DNA from 2 places in the Bacillus luti genome. Region 1 is predicted to be linked to the other one. Evidence: riboswitches for the same ligand, from Rfam matches in the RefSeq annotation. Region 1 holds a riboswitch; the other holds the start of a gene.
What was found. Region 1 has a riboswitch for preQ1 ahead of EUC40_RS18015 (QueT transporter family protein). Riboswitches for the same ligand answer to the same signal wherever they lie in the genome.
Positions count from the first base shown of each region.

Region 1 (8,158 bases):
GTAAAACTCACTCGCATTTTTCGTTTTTTTCGATGCAAAATAAGTTATGACTAGTGTACCAAGGACAATAATTAAAAACAGTGCAAACGCTGTCGTATTCAAGTTCAGCCCCTCCCCTTTTTCATGTCTTGCAGAATGTTTTGCGAAATTTTATCAAAGGATTCAGCTTTTTTACTATAAATCATACATAATGACCACGTCATAATAAATTGTGCAAAAGCAAACACCCACGCCCACGTCACATCACCAAATGCTGGTGTATTGAGCACTTTTGAATACGACGTTAAAATAGGCAATGCAATAAAAAAACTAAAGAAGAAAATACTCATCGGAACGATAAACTTCTTTTTCGTATTTAATAGCAATTGAAATTCTTCTGACTGAACAACCTCTGTATAATTCACCTCATTTTGCAGCTTACGTGCTGACGTATCATCTCGTTTCATTCTCTAATCCCCTCTCTGTACTTGAAGTACAATTCCCCCTTGCATGCGTAAAAACTAAATTTTATAAATATTCAGAAACTTATTTCCATTTTAGACAATCCACACATCCCTGCAAAGATTTTTCGATAGACATTTTTCGGCATTTTCTCCTAAATTTTTAATATACTTTTTCAACATAAAGTGAAACTTTGATCAGTAGGATTTTGTCCATCTCCCACTGATTATTATCCTTCGCCAATCAAGGTGTTACGGGCGGTTATCTCCCGCTTCAATCCCTCGCACTCACCAATTTTTAAGGTAGGAGTCTTCCTACCTAGCAAATAGCGAGATAAAATTTCCATACTTTAATCCATCCCACTCAAACTTTTATCACATTAAAACAAAATAAAAAAGTAGTGCTTATCGCACCACTTCCGTCTTTTTCTCCTTTTCTAAATTACGGGCTGTTTCACTTAATTCCACGTCTTTTCCATCTTTAAGCGTTCCAAATATAAAATCGAACACTGGATTTGAAACACCGAACCAAAATTTTTCATTTTTATAATGATGTAATATATGCTGTTTTTTGAGCCATCTTCCAAACTTAGTGAAGGGACGAATCGGTCTATGTGCAATATAATGTTTCCATTCGTAAACGAGGAGCATAATAATCATTCCGATTCCAAATGAAAGTGTTACAGTAACACTTTTTGTAATACCATATGCTATAAGTAAATAAATAGTAAAGCTAGGTATACTAAACCATACAGGCAAAAATAAAAGTTTTAAATCATCTGGATATACGTGATGGTCATAATGTAATCTTCTTAACATTTTTAATAAAAATGCATTTTTAGGTGGCTTTAAATGGAATAAAAAACGATGTGTCATATATTCGTTAAACGTATAAAAAATAATGCCAAACAGACACGCTAACATACCAATCCATGTGAAAAATTGCATTTTTAAAATAATGATAAAAATAAATAGAATACTATACATAATAACGATATCATGTTGTAAAAAGAACTCTTTCCCCACTCTCTTCATCTTTCTTCCCCCTTTTCCCCAAAAAACAGCCGCAACATATCGTTACGACTATTTCTTTTCTATTCTTATTCTATTCACTTTACAAATTTGCCTGCTGCTCTATTGTCGAGAAAAAATTGTTTGATCCAAATATATTTTGCTTCGGAATAATATGTTCCACTGCAAATACAGTTACTTCGCCCCTTTGTACTTCTCCAATAATGAGTCCAAATAATTCATTATTTACTGCAAACGTCGGTTGCTTCGTTTGGAGTAATCTTGCAGCATTCTGAAAGACTGCCTCATATAATGGATTCCTATCAGTAATTTCTTTTCGGATTTTTGGTGCTAACGTAATAATAATTTCTTTTCCGTCAATAGTGGTTCGATACATAAAAATCTCCCCTTCAATCTTATGTGAACAACTGTAAAGCCTTGTATGCAAAATGGATAGAATATCCTACTAAAATAATACCTGCTCCGGCTGTTATATAGCCAAGTGCTTTTTTCTTTAATAAAGTCCTTCCGAAATGTACCGAAAAAGCAATATTTAAGTTCCACAAAATAATACCAACAATAATGCAAAGACTGTACAAAAAGGCTTCTTGTTTCGTTACCTTTGTAAGTAATGAGCTAAGCGTACTGCCGTATATGCCAAACCAAAAAACAAGATTTAATGGGTTGGATATCGCAATTAAAAAACCTGCCATAAAAGATTGCTTAAGGCCACCTACCTCTTCTTTGTTATATTCCATATTCGAGTGGGAAATTCCTTGTTTTACGCTTTGAAATCCTAAATAAAATAACAAGAAAAAACCAATGCAATACATAAATGCTTGTACATATGTATACATAAACACAGAAGATAAACCGAAGTAAATGAGAAGCATAAACAAAATATCTGCAGTCATTCCACCAATTCCAACAACCCATGCATGCCAAAACCCTCGTTCAATTCCTCGTTTTAACATTTCAATATTAATCGGACCTACTGGCGCAGCTAATGAAATACCTAATACAATTTGTTGTATAATCGCTCCAAACATCTCTCTATCCTTTCTACTTTCTTTACTATTAAGTAATGATGTAATGATTAAAAATAGACTAGCTTTCATCAAAATATTTACTACTAAAATACCCTTTTTTATCCAAAATATGCAAAAGAGCCATCCAGATGATGGCTCTTACTTTTCTATCTTATGAAGAAAAGGACATTTTCCTTTTATCGGTTCTATATCGTCTCCTATGAAGTATTGTTTCCATTCACGATGATCCGGGTCACCATAATGACTAATGTTAGGATGTTTCGGCAGCTGATCCCACTTTTCAACTCGATCGCGGACCGTTTGTCTCGAATATGCTCCTTTAGGACGATCGCCTTCTAATCCATCAAAAATGGTGCGTGGCTGAAATCCAATAACGAGGGAATTTCCTAAATGTCTCGTTTTTCTCTGTTTATAAGCTGGCGCATTTCCAAACGCGAATATTGGCTCACCACCAAATGAAAATTCCCATAAATAATGGTCTGGGTCTTGTGGAATTTGCCTAGGCCATGTTTGATTATCGTTTTTATGTAAATACTGTAGTACTTTCCAAAAGTATTCACGGTAATATTCCAATGATTGTTCTTCACATTCTGGTTCTACAAAGAGAAAAAAGCCCCTTCTTACAATCGGCCGCTCTTTCATTAACTCCAAAAAAGATAACATTGTATGCGGCAAATGACTCCAATCATTATGAGAAAGAAACGAATAACGAAGTTCATTCTTTTTCAAAGCTGTTAAACCGAAATAACACGGGAAAGTTGGTTCTAGCACAACACTCGAAAAATTTTGAAATTCTTTTGTAACCCAATTCGGTATGTCAGTTCTCGTTTTCATTCCTTCATTATCTAATAAGTAAGACTCCTTCATTCTTTCACCTCATTATGTATAGCATTCAATTAAGACTATTACATACTTGGCCTGTCCTATACCTATTTAAAAATTCGGCTGAAAAAGTTATTTAAAAATACAAAAAAATAAAATCGCTTACTTGACTAAATTCTACCAATTCGTGTATATTTAAATTAATCATTTAGCAGAATATTCAAGATTATAGCATTTTTAGTTTATATTATCTTTTAAATGAAGTTCACTAAATGAAAAAAGCAAACGTTTTTAGGAGGAATTGTAACATGCAAGGAAAAGTAAAATGGTTTAACAACGAAAAAGGTTTTGGATTTATCGAAATTGAAGGTGCTGACGATGTATTCGTACATTTCTCTGCTATTCAAGGCGACGGCTACAAAGCTTTAGAAGAAGGTCAAGAAGTATCTTTCGACATTACTGAAGGAAACCGTGGACCTCAAGCTGCTAACGTAGTAAAACTTTAATCCAACATATGATAGGAGGTTACCTTACTTGGTAACCTCCTTTGTTTTTCCTTTGTATATTTCCGTTTTACAGAGCAAAAACTATGTGAAATGCGCACTATACAAAGGAGGAATTATTAATGGGATCAGAAGTAAATGATTTTGAAGAAGTAAAATTCCGCGTAGAAACAGCACAAAAAATGGTAGGATCAGCAACAATTTCAATGGATCCAGACACATTAGAGCATGCCACTACTGCTGTAGAAGCAGCTCGCTCTCAACTTGAAATTATGAAATCTGTGGCGACAGATTTAGATGAGCCATTTCTAATGAATGAGGAAAAGAAATTAAGCAAGTGTGAGCATCAATTAAACGAAGCAAAGCACTAAAAAAAACATCCAGAGAATTTTCTCTGGATGTTTTTTATGACAACTGTTCTCCATACTTTTTCAATGTTTCTCCAACTGTACATTGCCTAATACAAAAGGAATGGGCATAATATTTACTATTTGTCTTTCGATTATGCTCTCGCAAAAAGCACCCTTCACAATATGTTTCCAATAAGTCATTTACCTCCGTAATGAGTTGCTTTTTATCCATCTTTGCACCTCTCTATTCGGTTATTTCTTTATGACTATCAATGACCGTTCCTTCTAATGCTTGCGTAGCTAATTGATGTGCTTCTTTATTTTGTTTTCTAGATATTGGCTCACATACAAGTTTTAATTTCATTTGCTTCGCCTTTTGTTCAATTTGGTCTAAATAATGATTTAAATGCTCATCATAGCAAGGCCATTCTCCGGCCAATTGCTGCAGCACCACTTGAGAATCTCCGCGAAGTGTAACTGCTTCATACTTAATCCCTAATTCCTCGAGTATATTCATACCGTATAATAATGATGCATATTCCGCTTCATTATTATCATATATACCTTCCATATATGCATTGCGGCGAATTCGGTAGTTTGTATTTCCTTTTTTATAATACACACATATACCGACTCCAGCTTCTTTCGTCTGTACATCATAACCACCATCAAAATAAACGAGTATTTCTTGAGGTTCTTCCTCCACTTGTTTACTCAGCTTTTTCATTTCCTTTAATGACCATTCTGCATCCATTTCATCGTAAAATGAAATTTCTTTCACTCTTCCTGTTTTCTCGAAGTCCTCCGCAAATTGAAGTACTTCCTCTATGTTCATATAATCTGTTGTTAATTCAGTATGCAAACCACGCTTCGTTTTATACAGCCAATGAATTTTATATTTCATACTAGATTCCCCTTATGTAAGACTTCTTATATATATTTTATTATATTTTATCAACAGTCACAGTATTATATTCACTATAATCACATACAAAAAGAGCTATCCCCTATAGGAACAGCCCTTTCATCTATTACATAAATCTTTCAAATTGTACTCGCTTATTAATCCAGTACATTACAGGCATACCAATTGCCATTACTACGAATTCACCAACTGCACATGTTAACCAAGTCAACATAAATGGTAAATCAAATGCAAGATGAAGTTCGATTGCAATCATAAACATTGTAATCGTAAAGATAACTGTATTAAAAATCATACGAGCCCAAACACCTTTAATAAATCGCATAGAAATAATTGTTGCAACTAATGCAAGAATAGATTGCCCTACTCCAAATACTAAATCGTAAGCGATCATTGGTGAGAAAAAGAGATTCGTTAAAAATACACCTAATACAATTCCGTAAATTGCTTTCTTATTAAATACAACGAGATGGTTAAACATCTCTGAAATACGAAACTGTACATTCGTAAAGCCAAATGGCTGAATAAGCATAGAAACAGCAATATATAATGCCGCTAAAATACCATTACCGACTAATGTTCTTATATTCATGACAAAATCTCCTTAGTTTTTTTACGTGGGATGGTTTCGAACCACGTTATTCGTTTTTTAAGCAACAAGATTATATTTTACGCAATAGGCACTCTTTCGTCAATAGATTCCTATCATAAACTACCTTTTTCCTTGTAGACAACGTATAATGAAACATATGAAATATTTAGGAGGTTTCACTTCATGACTGCAACAATTCAAAACGAAAAAGTGATCGTTTCCATCTCTGACAAGGGTGCAGAATTACAAAGCGTTCGCTTAAAAGAAGACAACACAGAATATTTATGGCAAGGTGATTCTACTTATTGGGGACGCCGTGCACCAATTTTGTTCCCGATTGTCGGTCGATTAGTAGATAATACATATTATGTAGATGGAAAACCTTATTCTTTAACACAACACGGCTTTGCTCGTGATCTTACATTCTCTGTAAAAGAACAAAGTGAAACGAAAATTACTTATATTGTTATGAGTAATGAAGAAACATTAAAAAAATACCCATACGAATTTGAATTACTCGTTTCTTATGAGCTGGATGGACAAATCGTTCATGTGACATATGAAGTAAACAACCCTACTTCAAAGGAGATGTTCTTCTCAATCGGAGCACATCCTGGATTCAATTTCCCGTTATTAGACGGCGAATCATTTACAGATTATCATCTATCTTTTAATGGTCCAGAACGCTTAGAAACAAGTGTACTAGAAGGACCTTATCTTTCAAATAACAAACAACTAATCGCTGAACATACGAATGAATTACCACTTACATACGATTTATTCAAAAATGATGCGCTTATTTTTGAAAATATGAATACGAATGAAATTTCGATTCGTTCTCATAAACATAATAAATTTGTAAAAGTAGAATTTGACGGATTCCCATTTGTCGGTGTGTGGACACCAGGGGATAATGCACCTTTCTTATGTATCGAACCTTGGTATGGAATCGCTGATGAAGTAAAACCAGCAAAAGATTTCAAAGAAAAAAAAGGAATTCAGTCTTTACAAGCGAATGAAACATTTACATGTCGTTATAGCATTACAATTGGATAAATACTCTATCCCCTACTTTGAGAACACTTGTGAGTAGGGGATAATCTTATAATTTGGAGGTTTCTCATTTTGATTGAAGTATATATTGATGGTGCAACAAAAGGAAATCCTGGTCCTTCTGGTGCTGGAGTGTTTATTAAAGGCGTACAACCACCTGTACAATTGTCATTACCACTTGGGACAATGTCCAATCATGAAGCAGAATACCACGCTTTACTTGCAGCATTAAAGTATTGCACGGAGCATAATTATAGCATTGTATCTTTTCGTACAGATTCTCAGCTTGTTGAGCGAGCGGTTGAAAAAGAATACGCAAAAAATAAAATGTTTGCACCACTTTTAGATGAAGCATTGCAATACATAAAAAGTTTCGATCTCTTTTTTATTAAGTGGATTCCAAGTAGTCAAAATAAAGTAGCTGATGAATTAGCTAGAAAAGCTATCTTACAAAATTAATGGGGGTATGAGTGTGAAAAGAGAGTGGATTGCTCCTCTTGCTTTATTATTTGTCTCTTTTATTTGGGGAGCTACGTTTGTTGTCGTTCAAAATGCTATGTCTTTTGTCGGGCCATTTACTTTCAATGGCATTCGCTTTTTATTCGCCGGAATTATTTTATTATTCGTTCAAATGATTTTCTCACAGAAAACTTCAAAACAAGAATTAAAACATAGTAGTTTAGCTGGATTAATGGTGGGATTTTTCTTATTTGTCGGCTATTTATTACAAACATTCGGCTTACTTTATACAACATCTTCAAAAGCTGGTTTCTTAACTGGACTTAGTATCGTTATGGTTCCGATCCTGTCTTTTATCTTTTTAAAACAAAAGGCTACCATTTTTATCGTAATTGGCATTGCTGTGGCAACAGCAGGTTTGTACTTATTAACGGCTGGTGATTCTTTCCAATTAAACATTGGAGATATACTCGTTCTCGGTTGTGCTGTCGCATTCGCTGCACATATTCTCATTAACGGATTCTTTTCTAAAAAAATATCCCCTTTATTATTAAGCACGTCACAAGTATTAGCTGTTGGTATGTTTTCTTCTATTTGTGCTTTTTTGTTTGAAGATTGGGAAAAAGTATTTTCAGTATCACTATGGACGAACCAGTCCTTTTTATTCGCTCTCTTTCTAACTTCCCTGTTTGCAACATCCATTGCTTTTTTCATCCAAACATCAGCACAAAAACATACGTCTCCAACAAGAGTAGCAATTATTTTCGCAATGGAACCTGTTTTTGCTGCATTAACTGGTGTTCTCGTCGCAAACGAGCAACTTTCCGTCTCTGCTATCGTTGGGTGTCTTTGCATTTTCTTAGGAATGATTTTTGTTGAATTACCTTCCAAAACAAAAAAAGAAGCGCAGGCTGCGTGAAGTTACGCTTGTAACTTCCGCATAAAAGCCTTAGC
Region 1 is NZ_CP040336.1:3,548,327-3,556,484, forward strand. Features, by position in the region: gene EUC40_RS17965 (solute symporter family protein) at 1-102, opposite strand, end outside; gene EUC40_RS17970 (DUF485 domain-containing protein) at 105-446, opposite strand; gene EUC40_RS17975 (sterol desaturase family protein) at 846-1,475, opposite strand; gene EUC40_RS17980 (hypothetical protein) at 1,555-1,848, opposite strand; gene EUC40_RS17985 (LysE family transporter) at 1,868-2,500, opposite strand; gene EUC40_RS17990 (YqcI/YcgG family protein) at 2,639-3,367, opposite strand; gene cspB (cold shock-like protein CspB) at 3,631-3,828, shown strand; gene EUC40_RS18000 (DUF2564 family protein) at 3,948-4,196, shown strand; gene EUC40_RS18005 (zinc-finger domain-containing protein) at 4,231-4,407, opposite strand; gene EUC40_RS18010 (ribonuclease H family protein) at 4,420-5,079, opposite strand; gene EUC40_RS18015 (QueT transporter family protein) at 5,207-5,692, opposite strand; PreQ1 riboswitch class I at 5,699-5,743, opposite strand; gene EUC40_RS18020 (aldose 1-epimerase family protein) at 5,876-6,748, shown strand; gene EUC40_RS18025 (reverse transcriptase-like protein) at 6,818-7,204, shown strand; gene EUC40_RS18030 (DMT family transporter) at 7,218-8,123, shown strand; gene EUC40_RS18035 (DUF6123 family protein) at 8,126-8,158, opposite strand, start outside.

Region 2 (8,158 bases), 230 kb from region 1:
CAATCCCTATTGTTGGTAGGATAACAAGCAATATATATAAAACTATGCTTTGGAATTTGAATTTCAAATTTGGTACTCCTTCTTTTTTATTATCATTATATATAAACTATGTTAAAATTGTCATGTTTTTATTCAAGAATCATTCGGAGTACGTTAGGGGAGAGGAAATGAGTGAGTGAATGAATACTCATTCGGAAATTACATGAAGTATTAAGCTATTTTTTCTTTTTATTGCTGAGAATTTAAGTGAAGGGTTGAAAGTTGTATGACATCAAATAATGAACGAGAAGATATTTCTCAATCTTTAAAAGTATTTATCGCATTATCTCGTGTACATCGTTCTGTTATGGATACTACAAATAAGTCCATACAAAGTAACGGGTTAAATCCAACTGAATTTGCTGTGTTAGAACTGCTATATCATAAAGGTGGTCAACCACTGCAGCAAATTGGTGAGCGTATTTTAATAGCTAGCGGCAGCATTACATATGTTGTAGATAAGCTAGAAAAAAAGGGGCTAGTAAAGAGAATCCCATGCCCGAATGATAGACGTGTTATTTATGCACAATTAACTGAGTCTGGAGAGAGTTTTATTGCTTCTATTTTTCCAGGGCATGAGCAAGTTATACATCAGTCTTTTGAAATGTTAACGAAGGATGAAAAGGATGAATTACTTGGCCTACTAAAAAAAATTGGAAAGTATGAAAAATAATAATATGTTCCAAATGAGCTTTGGATAAATAAATCCAAGGCTTTTTTTGTTTACATGTCATTATGACAGCAACTGCTGCTTTTTGCTAAAGAATAAAAGGAAATATGCAAGTGAGCATTGAATTATAGTAATGATGCATATAACGGAGAGGGGGCTCGTTCATGTCATTTAAAGACTATGAATATAAACGGCCAAATATTGAGGAATTAAAAGAGAAGTTTACTGTTGCTTTAGAAAAGTTTGATAATACAAAAACGGTTGAAGAACAAAAACAAGTAATCAATTCAATTAATGAAATTCGTAATGATTTTGGTACAATGGGGAACCTTTGTTACATTCGTCATTCTGTTGATACGACAGATGCTTTTTATAAGGAAGAGCAAGATTTCTTTGATGAATATTCTCCAGTTGTACAAGGGTATGGAACAAAATATTATAAGGCGTTAATTAATTCTCCATTTCGTGAAGAATTAGAGGCGTATTATGGAAAGCAATTATTTGCCTTAGCAGAATGTGATTTGAAAACATATTCAGATGAAGTCGTGAAGGATTTACAATTAGAGAACAAATTGTCTTCACAATATACGCAGTTATTAGCATCTGCAAAAATTGACTTTGCTGGAGAAGAGAGAACGTTATCGCAACTGATTCCGTTTATGCAAGGAAAAGAAAGAAGCGAACGGAAAGCAGCAAGTGAAGCATACTACGGATTTTTAGCGGAGAATGAGGAAGAACTAGATCGTATTTATGATGAGCTTGTTAAAGTGAGAACGAAAATCGCAAAAACTTTAGGTTTTAAAAACTTTGTTGAACTTGGATATGCAAGAATGTACCGTACAGATTATAATGCGGAGATGGTGGCGAATTATCGTCAGCAAGTACTTGATTATATTGTTCCAGTTACAACGGAATTAAGAAAGAGACAAAAAGCGCGTATCGATGTAGAGAAGTTAGCGTATTACGATGAAAACTTTGAGTTTGCTACAGGTAATCCGACTCCAAAAGGAGATGCAGATTGGATTATTAATCATGGGAAAACGATGTATAAAGAGTTATCGGCTGAAACAGATGAGTTTTTCAATTTCATGTTAGATAATGATTTATTAGATTTAGTTGCGAAAAAAGGAAAAGCTGGCGGTGGATATTGTACATATATTGAAAATTATAAAGCACCATTTATTTTCTCGAACTTTAATGGAACATCTGGTGACATTGACGTATTAACACATGAGGCTGGTCATGCTTTCCAAGTATATGAAAGCCGTAAATTTGAAATTCCAGAATATAATTGGCCAACGTATGAAGCGTGTGAAATCCATTCTATGAGCATGGAATTCTTTACATGGCCATGGATGAAGCTATTCTTTGAAGAAGATGCAGATAAATATTACTTCTCTCACTTAAGTTCAGCGCTTCTGTTTTTACCATATGGCGTATCTGTTGATGAATACCAGCATTATGTGTATGAAAATCCAGAAGCATCACCTGAGGAGCGTAAGACAGCATGGCGTAACATAGAGAAGAAGTATTTGCCACATCGTGACTACGAAGATAATGATTATTTAGAGCGCGGTGGTTTCTGGCAACGTCAAGGACATATTTATAGCTCGCCGTTCTACTATATCGATTACACGTTAGCGCAAATTTGTGCACTGCAATTTTGGAAACGTGCAAGAGATAATAGACAAGATGCGTGGGAAGATTATGTGAATCTGTGCCAACAAGGTGGAAGTAAATCATTCTTAGAATTAGTAGAAGTTGCAAATTTAACATCGCCATTTGCTGAAGGCTGTGTGAAAAGTGTAATTACCGAAATTGAAGCATGGTTACACGCGATTGACGACACAAAATTGTAAAAAACATGCGCTTTTTTTCACATGTTTAACATCGACATAATGGGAAAATAATGAGATAATAAAAGAAAATTCAGAATTATTAAAAGAGGTGTTTCGAATATAGGGCACCTCTTTTTACCAACAAAAAGGGGGAAAGAAGTATGCTCCACTCTAATATGGATGTGAGTTTAGAAAGTTTGGTGAACTCATTACACTCTACCCGAAGCACGCTATTATCAGAAATTGAAATGTTAAATGATACAGAAGTGAATGTAAAGCCACGCCGTGATAAATGGAGTATCATTCAGATTTTACATCACTTGCATTTGGTTGAACAATCTGTCACATCTGCCCTTGTATATGCTTTACAAAAAAAAGAAAGAAAACTGGCTCCATTTAAAGACCTCCAACTTACGCTTGATCGCACACATAAACGAGAAGCTCCTCAGCAAATGAAACCAACAGAAACTTTAATGAAAAAACAACAAGGAATTCAATTACTAGAACATTCACGACAAGAACTATTACATGCGCTTCATAGTGTTATAGATGAAAATGAATTATTTGAAAATGGATTAAAGCATCCTATTTTTAATGATTTAAATTTGTATCAGTGGGTTCAATTTCTTGATTTGCACGAACAACGACATCTTACGCAGTTAAAAGAGGCGAAACATTCAATACTACAACGATAAGACGAGAGAGACGGGTGATCTGCCCGTTTCTTTTTTTGTGCGTAGTATTAAACCTCACTTCAAAAGCGGAGGGCTGCATGATAAAGATTCCAAAGTGAGACAGAAAAAACGATGCATAGTTTCCTACCCCACTTTGGAATAATACTTCGTGAAAGAGTTAGAAGGAGTGAACAAAGTATGGCGAAAAAGAAGCGAGAAGAAGAACGTGCTTGGAAAGCTCGTAAAGAGAATCAAAAACCACATGGAAAAGTGAAAGCTTTTGCTGAATTAGTGGAAGGAACAGAAAAAACGTGATGAATTTCATCACGTTTTTTTTATGAGCGGGAAAGTTAACAAGAAGGTTGTACCTGTCCCTTTTTCGCTTATAATATCAATTTTCCCATTCATTGCTTGGATGACACTAAAGACAACCATCATTCCGAGTCCAGTCCCTTTTTCTTTCGTTGAATAGAAAGGTGACCCGAGTCGTTTTACCTGTTCTTGATCCATACCAACTCCTGTGTCTTTTATAAACAATTGTATATGTTTATGGTCTGGAACTAATGTAAGAATAAGGTCACCGCCGCTAGGCATCGCCTCAATACAGTTTTTTAAAATATTTAATAAGCATTGGTTCAGTTTTTGCTTTTCACCAGCTATAAAAAATGATGTACTTTGTTTTATGTAGTTTATACGAACATTTGTTAAATTCGCGAGAGGTGTAATTAAAGATAACGCATGAAGTAATTCTTCCTCTACTTGTAATTGTTGTTCTTTTTCAATACTCGGTTTTGCAAAAGTTAAGTAGTCTGTAAGAACATGATTTGCTTGTTCGATACCATTAATGGCTATGTCGATATATAATTTTCGTTCCTTTTCAGAACATGTATCTGACTGTAAAAGTTGCAAAAATCCTTTCGTTGAAGTTAAAGGATTACGAATTTCATGAGAGATAGAAGCTGCCATTTCACCGATTAAATGAAATTTTTCAGCATTCATAAGTTCATTTTGAAGACGAACTTGCGTTTGTAATATGTGAAGTAAATATAAAATAAGGATTGTTCCAATTATTGTACATATTTCGTACACGATAATATGCGGTATATAATCAGCCTTATTTGTAACTTCTGCAAGGAAAAATGGTATCCAGCCAAATCCGAATATGAGGCTGTAAAAGATAGCGAGTGCTATTTTTATACGGTTAGAACTTCGGTTAAACAGTTTGTATGTTAAGAGTAAAACAATAAATAGGAGCACTGAAGCGATAAGGGATGGGAAAACACCTACTCCTCCTAATAAAAAGCGGTATATGTTTAATACAGTTAAAATGGAAGCACCAGCAATAGGCCCCCCTGTTAATGTGCCGACAATTAATACGATATGACGCATATCAAATTGAAATCCATAATCTGTTTTCGCAGCAAATGTGATACATAGTATGGTAGCGAGGCAACACAATACAATAAATATAGCTGAATTTAATTTAGGAGATCGTTTGCCTTTTTGATTCCAAAATAAGTGATAGATAAGCATCGTAACGAGAATGGATAATATATTTAAAAAGAGGTAAATAATAAAGAGTTTCAGTGGGATGCCTCCTCCCTTCTAATATTAGATTAATCATACTATAAAATGATAGAAATGAAATAAAAATAGCGGAAAAATCAGAAATTTTTTATGGTAGTATACAATATGTTACAATAAGCTTTGTCAATGAAAGAAGAAATTCCGTGCACTGCATGGGAGAGGTTCGCGAACTCCCTCTATAAAAAACTATGGAAACAACAATATCCCTAGGTATTGTTTTGTTTTTTTATTGTGACAGTTCAAGAACGTTCTTTCTTCTTATTCGTAGTAGAGAAGGAGAATGAGTGAAATGAAAAAAGAAAAAGCGGTTGTTGTTTTTAGTGGTGGACAAGATAGTACAACATGTTTATTTTGGGCGATAGAGCAGTTTGGAGAAGTAGAAGCTGTAACGTTTAATTACAATCAACGTCATAAGTTAGAAATTGATTGTGCAGCGGAAATTGCGAAAGAGCTAGGAATTAAACATACAGTATTAGATATGAGTCTACTAAATCAACTTGCTCCAAATGCATTAACGAGAACGGACATGGAGATTACACATGAAGAAGGTGAATTACCATCAACATTTGTGGATGGACGAAATTTACTATTCTTGTCATTCGCTGCTGTATTAGCGAAACAAGTTGGAGCGCGTCATATTGTGACAGGCGTATGTGAAACTGATTTTAGTGGGTATCCAGATTGCCGTGACGTATTTGTAAAATCATTAAACGTTACATTAAATTTATCTATGGATTATCCGTTTGTCATTCATACACCACTTATGTGGATTGATAAAGCGGAGACATGGAAATTATCTGATGAACTTGGTGCATTTGAGTTTGTTAGAGAAAAAACATTAACATGTTATAACGGAATCATTGGTGATGGTTGCGGTGAATGTCCAGCATGTCAACTTCGTAAAGCAGGATTAGATACGTACTTACAAGAACGCGAAGGAGCGAGCAACTAATGGATAATTTCTTTGGATTTCGCATCGTAGAAAATTTGCAAAAAATGGACAAGGATATTCAGCGTAAACAACTTAAATATCATAATAAAAGAGTAATGGTCAGCAAGGAATTTACATTTGATGCAGCACACCATTTACACTGTTATGAAGGAAAATGTAAAAACTTACATGGTCACACATATAAAGTTGTATTTGGGATTAGTGGTTATGTAAATGAAATAGGCCTTGCAATTGACTTTGGAGATATAAAAGAAATTTGGAAAAATGAAATTGAAATTTATTTAGATCATCGTTATTTAAACGAAACGTTACCAGCAATGAATACAACTGCTGAAAATATGGTCGTTTGGATTTATGAAAAGATGGCAGAAGCATTAACAAAAGATAATCGTGCGAACGAATATAAAGGAGCTCGTGTTGAATTTGTTCGTCTATTTGAGACGCCGACTAGTTATGCGGAAGTAAGACGGGAGTGGATGCTCGATGAGTAAAATCCCTGTCTTAGAAATATTTGGTCCAACTATTCAAGGTGAAGGAATGGTTGTAGGACAAAAGACAATGTTTATTCGTACAGCTGGCTGTGATTATAGCTGCGCTTGGTGCGATTCTGCCTTTACATGGGATGGATCGGCTAAAGATCAAATTAGACAGATGACAGCGGAAGATATTTGGAATGAGCTTGTTGCAATTGGAGGAGAAAATTTTTCTCATGTTACGATTTCAGGCGGAAATCCAGCATTGCTGAAAAATATTGAGTTTCTTCTTTCTATATTAAAAGAGAATGGAATGCGAACGGCAATCGAAACGCAGGGGAGTAAATGGCAAGACTGGTTACTTCAAATTGATGAGGTAACGATTTCTCCCAAACCACCAAGTTCGACGATGCATACAGATTTTCAAAAGTTAGATGCTGTTATTCAAAAACTAGCAGGAAAAGATATTAGCCTAAAAGTAGTCGTATTTGATGATTCTGACTTTGAATATGCAGTTAAGATGCACGAACGTTATCCAGATGTACCATTCTTCTTGCAAGTAGGGAACGATGATACGAAAACAGTGGATGATGCAATGCTTATTAAAAAATTATTAGATAAGTATGAGTGGTTGATTGATAAAGCAATAAATTGTAAAGCAATGAATGATGCAAAAGTATTGCCTCAGCTTCATGCGTTAGTATGGGGAAATAAACGCGGCGTATAACGAGAAGGGATGTTTAATATGGCAGGAAGATTAGATGAAGATTTAAAAGATGTAACATTACTAGGAAATCAAAATACAAAATATTTATTTGAATATAGCCCAGAAATTTTAGAGGTATTTGATAATAATCATCCAAACCGTGATTATTTTGTAAAATTCAACTGTCCTGAATTTACAAGCTTATGTCCGAAAACGGGACAACCAGACTTTGCAACAATTTATATTAGCTACATTCCAGAGCAAAGAATGGTAGAAAGTAAATCTTTAAAGTTATATTTATTTAGTTTCCGTAATCATGGTGATTTCCACGAAGATTGCATGAACGTAATTATGAACGATTTAATTAAATTAATGGATCCACGTTACATTGAAGTATGGGGGAAATTTACACCACGTGGTGGCATTTCAATTGATCCTTACTGTAACTATGGTCGCCCAGGAACGAAGTATGAACAAATGGCAGACTACCGCATGATGAACCACGATCTATATCCAGAAACAATTGATAATCGTTAATAGAAAGAAAGGGCCTGTATACTATACAGGCCCTTTCTTTCTATTATATTATGCATTTTGGTTAATGACAGTATAGTTTTTATGACTTACAACTGTAAGAGGTTCCATATCTAGTTCTCTAAAATTCTCCATAATTGTTATATCAACAATAACAGAGTTTTGATTTACTTTTTGAACACGGCCTTGCATGCCACCTTTAAATTCGATGATATCTCCAGTTTCTGCGATCTGCATAAGCAACTCTCCTTGTTACAGTTTTTCCAAAAAAGAATAATTTGGGATTTTTTATTTTCCTTTATTTTGAACTATGTTTCCTGTTTTGTAAATGTTTTCAAAGTAAAAATTCGAAAAATATTCACTTTTTGTAAGAAAATATATGAAAAAACATGCTGATAGGAGATGAATGATAAAAATGCAAGTATCTTTATATAAGAGTATAATGAGGATATACAATGACCTACTAAAGTGGGAGGAACTAGGGGCGGTAAAATGATGTTTGAAATTGTGGGGAGCTTTATAGCGATTTTATTATTTTTATTCTCTTATATACAGTTGAAGAAAATCCGGCATCATGAAAGAACTACATATTTTGACGGATTGGATGGTGTGCATGCATCGATAACACATGATAGTGGTGGTAATGTATAACTTTCTTTTTATGCATGATATGATGGCAGTAAGA
Region 2 is NZ_CP040336.1:3,782,725-3,790,882, reverse strand. Features, by position in the region: gene EUC40_RS19250 (DUF3149 domain-containing protein) at 1-67, opposite strand, end outside; gene EUC40_RS19245 (MarR family winged helix-turn-helix transcriptional regulator) at 266-712, shown strand; gene EUC40_RS19240 (M3 family oligoendopeptidase) at 874-2,568, shown strand; gene EUC40_RS19235 (DinB family protein) at 2,709-3,242, shown strand; gene EUC40_RS27325 (DUF6254 family protein) at 3,420-3,536, shown strand; gene EUC40_RS19230 (ATP-binding protein) at 3,546-4,754, opposite strand; PreQ1 riboswitch class I at 4,961-5,004, shown strand; gene queC (7-cyano-7-deazaguanine synthase QueC) at 5,098-5,760, shown strand; gene queD (6-carboxytetrahydropterin synthase QueD) at 5,760-6,251, shown strand; gene queE (7-carboxy-7-deazaguanine synthase QueE) at 6,244-6,960, shown strand; gene queF (preQ(1) synthase) at 6,979-7,476, shown strand; gene EUC40_RS19205 (YkvS family protein) at 7,525-7,710, opposite strand; gene EUC40_RS27050 (hypothetical protein) at 7,966-8,124, shown strand.
Region 2: linked by a shared signal. The riboswitch ahead of queC (7-cyano-7-deazaguanine synthase QueC) and the one ahead of EUC40_RS18015 (QueT transporter family protein) in region 1 are both predicted to bind preQ1.